Regions from separate parts of the Synechococcus sp. H55.8 genome, predicted to be linked through region 2. Evidence: predicted binding sites of a transcription regulator. Region 2 holds the regulator's gene; the other holds the start of a gene.
What was found. The regulator NtcA, encoded in region 2, controls nitrogen genes in cyanobacteria. The targets are predictions, from matches to a motif close to GTANCNNNNGNTAC.

Region 1 (4,751 bases), on a different contig from region 2:
GAGCTGCTGAAAAATCCTGGGTATCTCCCATCAGCAGTTCCAGACGCTCTTCAGTGGCCTCTTTGGGCGCGAGTTCGCCCACAAGGCGGCCCTTACGAATCACCAATAAATGAAATAAAGCGCTGATTCATCATGTTGCTTCCCAGCCGAATAGAGCGGGGCTGTGGCTCCTGATAGCTGCTATTGTCTGCAGGGCTCCTTCATCTGGTCTGACCAGCCCACAAACGACTAATGATGCAACATCCAGGGTCGCCCACAAGATTGGAGTCGATACCTTCGGGAGTTTGAGTCAGAGTTTGAGTGCTGTTCCCGCCTGATCAACTTAGGTTCTCTTTCACCCTTTGGAGCTGGCAAGGAACTAGAAAGTTGAATCATGGGAACCGAAATAAGACGCTTACCCTCTTGCTTACAAGTGGGGCAGTACGCTGGATCCCGGTATTGAGACAGAGGTCGCCATAACTCAAACTCACCACAGCTTTGACACTTAAACTCATACAGGGGCATCTTCTTACTCCAACACTTGAGAAAGATATCAAGATGGCTCGAAACATCTAAGAACAGCTAAGGATTTACCTGGGTAGGATATCTATCTCGAAGATTTGTGTAGGAACGGCCACCGTACAGCAAGCATTAGGAATATCGACGATCCCGCTCACCCTGCCCTCCACGGGTGCAGAACTGAGCAGGAGATAAGCTTGTTCTCCCGTAAAGCCAAACTTTTTCAGATATTCGATGGCATTTAAGCAGGCACGTCGGTAAGCAATGTGAACATCCATATAATGTTGCTTACCTGTAAACTCGTCCACAGAAATGCCCTCAAAGACAAGATATTCTGAGTAACGCGGCTCTACAGGGCCAGGCTTAAAGATGGGATTAACCAATCCGTACTTCTCAACGCCACCCTTAATTAGATCAACATGGAGATCGATATAGCCTGACATTTCAATGGCGCCACAAAAAGAGATCTCTCCGTCCCCTTGTGAGAAGTGAATATCTCCCATCGACAGCTTGGCACCCTCCACGTAAACCGGAAAGTAGATCCGTGTTCCCTTAGACAAGTTTTTGATATCGCAGTTACCGCCGTGCTCCCGTGGGGGCACCGTCCGGGCCGCTTCGGCAGCAACCCGCTCATACTCTGACTTGGGCAGGGTTCCCAAAATCGCGTTCTTGGGATTGGGCAAGGCGGCCAGCACAGGCTGATTACCAGATAGGCCCGCGCCGTAAGTGCGCAAATCAGGAGCCGAAGCAACCAGCTCAGCCTCCCGCTTGTTCCAAGTTGCCAGCAACTTGTGGGATGGAGCGCAGCCGATGAGGCCAGGGTGGATAATGCCGGCAAAGCGCACATGAGGAATGTGTCTGGAAGTGGTGTAAATACCCTGAAAATCCCAGATGGCCTTGGCCGCATTGGGAAAATGATCGGTGAGGAATCCTCCGCCATTTTCTTTGGCAAAAATACCTGTAAACCCCCACTCGTCTCCCGGCAGTGGCCCAATGTCCAGCAGATCGACGATCAGGATATCTCCAGGCTGGGCGCCGTTAACCCAAATAGGCCCACTTAAAACATGAACAACACTTAGGTCAACCTGCTCAATGTCGGAAGGATCATCGTTGTTCTTAATTTGTCCATCCGTCCAGTCTTTACACTCAATTCGGAAGACTTCGCCGGGGTTCACAGAAACCACCGCAGGGATGTCAGGATGCCAGCGGTTGTGACCTGGCAGATCCTGTTGATCCATCGGCTTGGTCAGGTCAACTTTAAACAGCGTTTTGGGCATCGGATCTATCCTTGAGCCGTCGCTCTGGAGTCAGGCTGCAGATGCCTAAAAGTGTATCTCCGATGAAGGAAGCAATACTGTAGTAAGGGCTACAGTTGATAGTGCTGTTGTCTACAATCGTATGGGCAGGAGAACGGCTTAGATCGACAGGCTGTTTCACCTCGGTTCAAAGTAACTATAGTCATTGCAAACGGTTATGAAACAGCTTGCTGGTTGATCTCTAGCTCCCCTCTCCCCTTGCGGGAGAGGGGTCGGGGGTACCAACACCCCCTGCCGGCAAAGGCGAACGCGTCAGCGGCGCGGAGCGCTTGGGACGGCAGCGAAGAGTCTTAACCTTGTTTGAAACGACTATGGACATTTCAACCAGATTCAAACGAGAAGCTGCTGCTGGAACAGGTAGCCTAACCGCCGCTAGTCCAGCGCTCGCGCCTGGGCCAGGAACTCCGCCACCGTCAGGGATCCCAGGTCTTGGCCGTGGCGCTGGCGCACGCTCACTGTGCCGGTTGCCTGTTCTTGTTCTCCCACAATGAGCATGAAGGGGATCCTGGCCTTCTCGGCGTTGCGGATCTTTTTGGGCAGGCGGTCGCTGTCGGCATCGATGTGGACGCGGATCCCCTGTTCCCGCAGGTGATCCCGCACCTGGGTGGCATAGCCCAGGTATTGGTCGGAAACGGGCAAAATGCGCACCTGTTCCGGTGCCAGCCAGAAAGGAAAATCCCCGGCATATTCCTCGATGAGGATCCCAATGAGCCGCTCCAGCGAGCCAAAGGGAGCGCGGTGGATCATCACCGGCCGCTGCCGGGATCCGTCTTCGGCTACATAGTACAAATCAAAGCGCTGCGGGTTTTGATAATCCACCTGCACCGTGCCCAACTGCCACTCCCGATCCAGCGCGTCGCGGAAAATAAAGTCCAGCTTTGGCCCGTAGAAAGCCGCCTCCCCAATCCCTTCAAAATGCGGCATTGATAGCTTCTCCACCGCTCGCCGAATGGCATTTTCGGCCATGTCCCACTCTTCCGGGGATCCCAGGTATTTATCGGATTTGGGATCGCGGAAGCTGAGGCGGGCGCGAAAATCCTTGAGTCTGAGCTTCTCGAAAACAACCAGAATGAGATCGACAACCTTGAGAAACTCTTCTTCCAACTGATCGGTGCGGACAAACAAATGGGCGTCGTCCACTGTGAAGCCGCGAACGCGAGTTAACCCTCCCAGCTCTCCCGATTGTTCGTAGCGATAGACGGTGCCGAATTCGGCATAGCGCAGCGGCAAATCGCGGTAGGAGCGCAGCTCCGATTTATAGATTTGGATGTGAAAAGGGCAGTTCATCGGCTTCATGACAAAGCCCTGCTCCGCCGCCCGCGCTTCTTCGCTTTCCGCCATCAGGGGAAACATGTCTTCTCGATACTTTTGCCAGTGGCCGGAGATCTTGAACAGATCCACGCGGGCGATGTGGGGCGTCACCACCGGCAGATAGCCCCGCTTGAGCTGCTCCTGCTTGAGAAAATCCTCCAGCACCCAGCGCAGGGTAGTTCCTTTGGGGGTCCAAAGGGGCAGGCCCGGCCCCACCTCGTCGGAAAAGATGAAAAGGCCCAGCTCCTTGCCCAGCTTGCGGTGATCCCGCCGTTTGGCCTCTTCCAGCCGCCGCTTGTATTCCTTCAGCTCCTCCGGCGTCTCCCAGGCGGTGCCGTAGATGCGTTGAAGCTGGGGCTTGGTCTCGTCCCCCCGCCAATAGGCGCCGGCCACGCTGAGCAGGTCAAAAGCTTTGGGGTTGATCTCCTTAGTGTTTTCCACGTGGGGGCCGGCACAGAGATCCCACCACTCGTCCCCCAGATGATAAATGGTGATCGGCTCGCCTTCGGGGATGCTGTCCAGGATCTCCAACTTGTAAGGCTCGCCGAGGGCTTCAATGCGGCGCCTGGCTTCTTCCCGGCTCACCTCCTCGCGGATCACCGGCAAGCCTTTCTTGATGATCGCCTGCATCTCTTTTTTGATGCGCTCCAGATCTTCCGGGGTGAAGGGCTGGGGATGGTCAAAGTCGTAGTAGAAGCCGTAGTCGGTCGTCGGGCCGATGGTGACCTGGGCCTTGGGAAACAGCTTTTGCACCGCCATCGCCAAAACGTGGGAAGTGGTGTGGCGGATGCGCTCCAGCTTGGGAGATTCGTGGGTACGCAGCAGCTTGAGAGGGCTGTTGGCCTGCTGAGGCGACGCGGCTGGTTGAGACATCGGAACCCGCTTAACGACAAAAAAACGACTATCCGTGTCCCTATCTTAGGCTGAGCCCAGGGCAGACGGGATCCCAGGCAGGGGGAATTGCCCCCTCGAACCTCAGCCCACAACCCGGCCAGGAAAAAGGGGGGAAAGCACACAGTATTCTAGAAGTGTGGCAACCCCTTCGATTCATGGTCTCTTCGCTCGCCAACCTTGCCGAACGCTCTGCCGCCGCCTCTGAAGCGAAACCGGTCTCCTCTTCTGAATCTGGAGTTGCTCCGGTTATCGCCGCCATCGATGTGGGCAGCAACTCCCTGCACATGGTGGTGGTGCGCATCAACCCCCACATCCCCAGCTTCACCATCATCTCCCGCGAAAAAGCCACCGTCCGCCTGGGAGAGTTTTGCAGCCAGACAGGCGCCCTGACGCCTGCCGCCATGGAACGGGCGCGGGTGGCTCTGGAGCGGTTTTGCCGCCTTGCTGAAAGCTTTCAGGTGCAAGATATTGTTGCGGTGGCCACCAGTGCCGTGCGCGAAGCCCCCAATGGGCCGGAGTTTTTGAAGCGGATCGAGCGGGAGCTGGGCCTGCGGGTAGAGCTGATCTCAGGCCAGGAGGAAGCCCGCCGCATCTACCTGGGCGTGCTCTCGGCCATGGAGTTCCACAACCGGCTGCACGCGGTGGTGGATATCGGTGGCGGCTCCACCGAGCTGATTCTGGGCAACGGCCAAGAGCCGGAGTTCCTGCGCAGCATCAAGGTGGGAGCGGTGC
Region 2 (4,751 bases):
GCAGCAACGGCGGCCTCTTGGTGGGGGCCTGCCTGACCCAAAGGCCGGAGCTGTTTGCCGCGGCCCTGCCCGCTGTGGGGGTGTTCGACATGCTGCGCTTTCATAAGTTCACCATCGGCTGGGCCTGGGTCTCGGAGTACGGATCCCCGGAAGACCCGGAGGAATTCAAGGCCCTCTACGCCTATTCCCCCCTGCACAACCTCAAGCCCGGCACCGCCTATCCCGCCACCCTGATCACCACAGCAGATCACGACGACCGGGTGGTGCCGGCCCACAGCTTCAAGTTTGCTGCTGCCCTGCAGGCGGCACAGGGGGGATCCCAGCCCATCCTCATTCGCATCGACACCAAAGCCGGCCACGGGGCCGGCAAGCCCACCACCAAGCTCATTGAAGAGACCGCCGACCGCTGGGCCTTTTTGGTGCAGGTGCTGGGGAGGGATGGAACGGGAGTTAGCGAGCTTTAGGGCCCAGGCCCACCCGGCCGGCATAGACTGCCGCTTCCCCCAGCTCGTCTTCGATGCGCAACAGTTGGTTGTATTTGGCAATGCGCTCGCTGCGGCAGAGGGATCCGGTTTTGATCTGGCCGGCGCGGGTGGCCACCGCCAGGTCGGCGATGGTGGTGTCTTCTGTCTCACCGGAGCGGTGGCTGATCACAGAGCGAAAACCTGCCTGGCTAGCCAGGTGCATGGCCGAGACCGTCTCCGTCAGCGTGCCAATCTGGTTGAGCTTGATCAAGATGGCATTGGCGGCGCCGCTGTCGATGCCTTTCTGCAGCCGGGCTGGGTTGGTGACGAACAGGTCGTCCCCTACCAGTTGCACCCGCGATCCCAGTTGAGTGGTGAGGGCCTGCCAGCCGGCCCAGTCTTCCTCCGCCAGTCCATCTTCAATGGAAAGGATGGGATAGTTGGCCAGCAGTTGCTCGTAGTAATTGACCATTTGCTCGGCGCTACGGGCTTGGCCCTCGAAGTGGTACTGCCCATCCTGCAGCAGCTCGTTGGCGGCCACGTCCAGGGCCAAGGCGATATCTTCCCCCGGCCTGTAGCCTGCCTGTTCGATGGCCGTCAGCAACAGATCCAAAGCTGCCGCATTGGAGGGGAGATCGGGGGCAAATCCGCCTTCGTCCCCCACCCCGGTGGACAGCCCCTTCTGCTGTAGCACCGTCTTCAGCACCGCAAACACCTCGGCCCCGTAGCGCAGCGCCTCGCGAAAGCTGGCCGCACCAATGGGCACCAGCATAAACTCCTGGATGTCCACGTTGTTGTCGGCGTGGGCACCGCCGTTGAGCACGTTCATCAACGGCACCGGCAGCAAGTTGGCAAAAGGCCCGCCCAGATATTTGTAAAGAGGCAGGCCCACCGCTTCCGCCGCCGCTTTGGCCGTCGCCAGAGAAACTGCCAAAATGGCGTTGGCCCCCAGGCGGGACTTGTTGGGGGTGCCGTCCAGGTCGATCAGCAACTGGTCGATGCGGGCTTGGTTGAGGGCATCTTCTCCCCGCAGCTCCGACTGGATGGGGCCAAGAATGTTTTCCACCGCCCTCAGCACGCCCTTACCTCCATAGCGCTTGGGATCCCCGTCCCGCAGCTCGTGGGCCTCAAAGGTACCGGTCGAAGCGCCGCTGGGCACCTGCGCCAAGCCCGTTGCTCCGTTGGCCAGGCCCACCAGGGCTTCTAGGGTGGGGCGTCCTCGCGAGTCGAGGATCTCATGGGCGGTAATCCACTCGATGGCCGTTTCCACAGTTACACCTCAGCAATTGGCTAGACAGCTCTGGCCAAAGCCAGATCCCCCCACAGGCTAATAGATCCTTGACCGGGATCCCGTCAGCTTCCAGAAAACTTTAAGAGAGAGAACCCAAAGATTCTGCGGAGCTGCAGGGGTGAGTTGAGCATTGGCTGGTTTGGGGGGCAGAGTTTAGGCCCCATCCCCTCTAGACAAAGCGGTGGCTCAGCCGCATCGGGTCGTGTACAGTGATCTTCTTCTTGTAAATGGAAATGTACTTCTTCTTGCGCAGCTCTCCCAACAGACGGGTGATGGTGACGCGGGTCGAGCCAATGGCTTCGGCAATGGCCTGGTGAGACAGCTTGAGATCAATGGTGACCCCATCCGGGCCAGGCACCCCGAAATCGCGGCAGAGGATCAGCAAAAAGCTAACCAGACGGGATCCCATATCGCGGTGAGCCAGCGTCTCGATCATCATCTCCGTTTGCAAAATGCGGGAAGACAAGCTCTTGAGCAGCAACATGGCCAGTTCGGCGTTCTCCCGCAGGGATTTTTCCACCTGCTCAATCGGCAGAGAGAGCAACTCAGCAGGCGTAAAGGCCACCGCGTGATAGAAGCGGTCGGAGCGCTGCCCTGTGATGAAGGAGAGCACCCCGAAGATGCTGTTTTCCCGTAGAAGAGCAACGGTAATTTCTTCCCCCATTTCGTAGACCCGCGAGAGCTTGACAGCTCCTTTCACCAAAAAGTAAACCCGCTCCGCCGGATCCCCAGGGAAAAAGATGGTCTTACCACGTTCAAACGTTTCGATAACCGGAGGATGGTGAGGGCCTCCCAGTTGCTTGAAGGCTGTGATCAGAGATTTTTCTGCGACGGCCACCACCATACTCATCAACCTTTTGAGGTCAGTTTATACCTAAGATCAATCCATGTAAGATCAATTTAGAAGCATTGGGCCGAGTTGCAACCCTATCGACTCCAGAATCGGCAACAATAGCCGGGTTTACCCTAAGGTAGAGGGTTCTGCCTAGGCATCTTTGTAGCATGGGCTACGTTTTTAGGTCTCGTTTCTGTTCCACAAAGGGATCCCAAGCCAAGGGTAGGATAAGGGCTATTGTCACTGGGGCCTTGCCAGCTCTGGGTGGTAGGAAGCAAGTGGTGGACTGGAAAATCCTATGGGGATCCCGGAGGCTGTTGTTGCTGCACCTTCTCAACTGAGCCGCCAGCATTTCACAGTGCGGATGCCGGAGCCGGCCAAGCATCTGCTGGAGGTGGAACTACAGATCCAAGAGGTGGATCCAGAAGTGCCTCTGCGACTGCGGCTGCCGGTGTGGACGCCGGGATCCTACCTGGTGCGGGAATATGCCCGCCATGTGCAAGAGTTTCAGGCGGCAACGGAGCAAGGGATCCCTTTGGCCTGGCGGAAGGTAGATAAGAACACTTGGGAGATCGAGCCGCCGGGCTGTTCGGCTGTGAAGGTTCGCTATCGGGTCTATGCCTATGAGCTGACGGTGCGCACCAACCATTTGGATCTCACCCACGCCTACTTCAACGGGGCGGCGCTCTTTTTCTATGTGCCCGGTCGCGAGCGGGAACCCTACACCTTGACGGTGATCCCTCCCAAGCCTGATTGGCGCATCGCCACCAGTTTGCGACCTTTGATTTCTTCTTCTGAGGATCCTGCTTCCGGCCAGTCTTTTGTGGCGGCAGACTACGACGAGCTGGTGGATAGTCCGGTGGAGGTGGGCCTGCACCAGTTGCGGTCGTTTGCAGTGGAAGGGATCCCGCATTACTTCGTGGTCTGGGGAGCAGGCACCCTGGATTTGGAGCAAGCGGTGGCCGATGCCGAGAAAATTGTCCGGGCCACTGCGGCGTTTTTTGGCGGGCTGCCCTACGACCGCTACTGGTTTATTGTGCATTTGTCGGCAGGGGGATTTGGCGGCCTAGAGCACAAGTACAGCACCACCCTCAACTATTCTGGCCTGGAGCTGCGTCGGCCCCAGTCCTATCGCCGCTTTTTGGCTCTGCTGGCCCACGAGCTTTTCCATGCTTGGAACGTCAAGCGGCTGCGCCCTCTGGCTTTGGAGAAAATTGACTACAACCAAGAAAATTACGTGGACTGCCTCTGGTTTTGCGAGGGGGCAACCAGCTACTACGAAAATGTCATCTTGCTGCGGGCAGGGATCCTCAGCGCCAAAGATTTTTTGCAGATCCTGGCCGAGCAAATTGGCCGGCTGCAGCGTACTCCGGGTCGGGCCGTGCAATCGCTGCGGGAATCCAGTTTCGACACCTGGATCAAACTCTACCGTCCCCACGAAAATAGCCTCAACAGCCAGGTTTCCTATTACCTCAAGGGCGCTTTGGTCTGCTGGCTGCTGGATCTGCACATTCGCCACCTTTCGGGGGGCCAGGGATCCCTGGACACGGCCATGCAGGATTTGTGGCAGCGCTTTGGCCGGTTTGAGAAAGGCTACACCCACCAAGACTTGCGGGAGGCCTTTGAGCGGGCAGCCGGCGCCGATCTTGGCCGCTTTTTCGCCGCCTATGTGGAAGGTACGGAAGAGCTGGACTACAACGCTCACCTACACCCTTTTGGCCTCACCCTCAAGGCCCACTTCAGCCGCCCTGACCCTTCCCCCTATCTGGGCCTGAACTTCAACGGCGAAGGCAACCGCATCAGCACAGTGGAGATGGGATCCCCGGCCCAAAAAGCAGGCATCTGGGCCGGCGACGAGCTGGTGGCCTTGGATGGCTTCCGGGTAAGCGCTGCCAACTTGCCAGAACGCTTGGCGGCCTACCAGCCCCACCAGGTCATCTGCCTGAGCGTCTTCCAAGGCGATCAGTTGAAACACTTCTGGATCCCCTTGGATCCACCCCGCCCGGATGTTTACACCCTCGAAGCGTTGCCGCAACTCACTCCCACCCAGAAAGCGCTCCAGCAGGGCTGGCTGGGATCCCTGCTCGGCTCTTCGGGACAAGATACGCCTCTTCTTGAAAATTCGCTCACCTCGCCTGAGAATCTTGAAACAAGCGAGTAA

Region 1: a site for NtcA is predicted at 1,855-1,868, ahead of fmdA (formamidase). Genes of this name have one in related genera too.

Annotation. Positions count from the first base shown of each region.
Region 1 covers NZ_JANSJC010000003.1:1,491-6,241, reverse strand. Annotated here, with positions in the region: gene malQ (4-alpha-glucanotransferase) at 1-2, shown strand, start outside; gene NW862_RS01900 (FmdB family zinc ribbon protein) at 229-504, opposite strand; gene fmdA (formamidase) at 570-1,775, opposite strand; gene thrS (threonine--tRNA ligase) at 2,187-3,998, opposite strand; gene NW862_RS01885 (HD domain-containing protein) at 4,175-4,751, shown strand, end outside.
Region 2 covers NZ_JANSJC010000002.1:167,975-172,725, reverse strand. Annotated here, with positions in the region: gene NW862_RS01840 (prolyl oligopeptidase family serine peptidase) at 1-464, shown strand, start outside; gene eno (phosphopyruvate hydratase) at 451-1,734, opposite strand; gene ntcA (global nitrogen regulator NtcA) at 1,925-2,599, opposite strand; gene NW862_RS01825 (M61 family metallopeptidase) at 2,889-4,751, shown strand.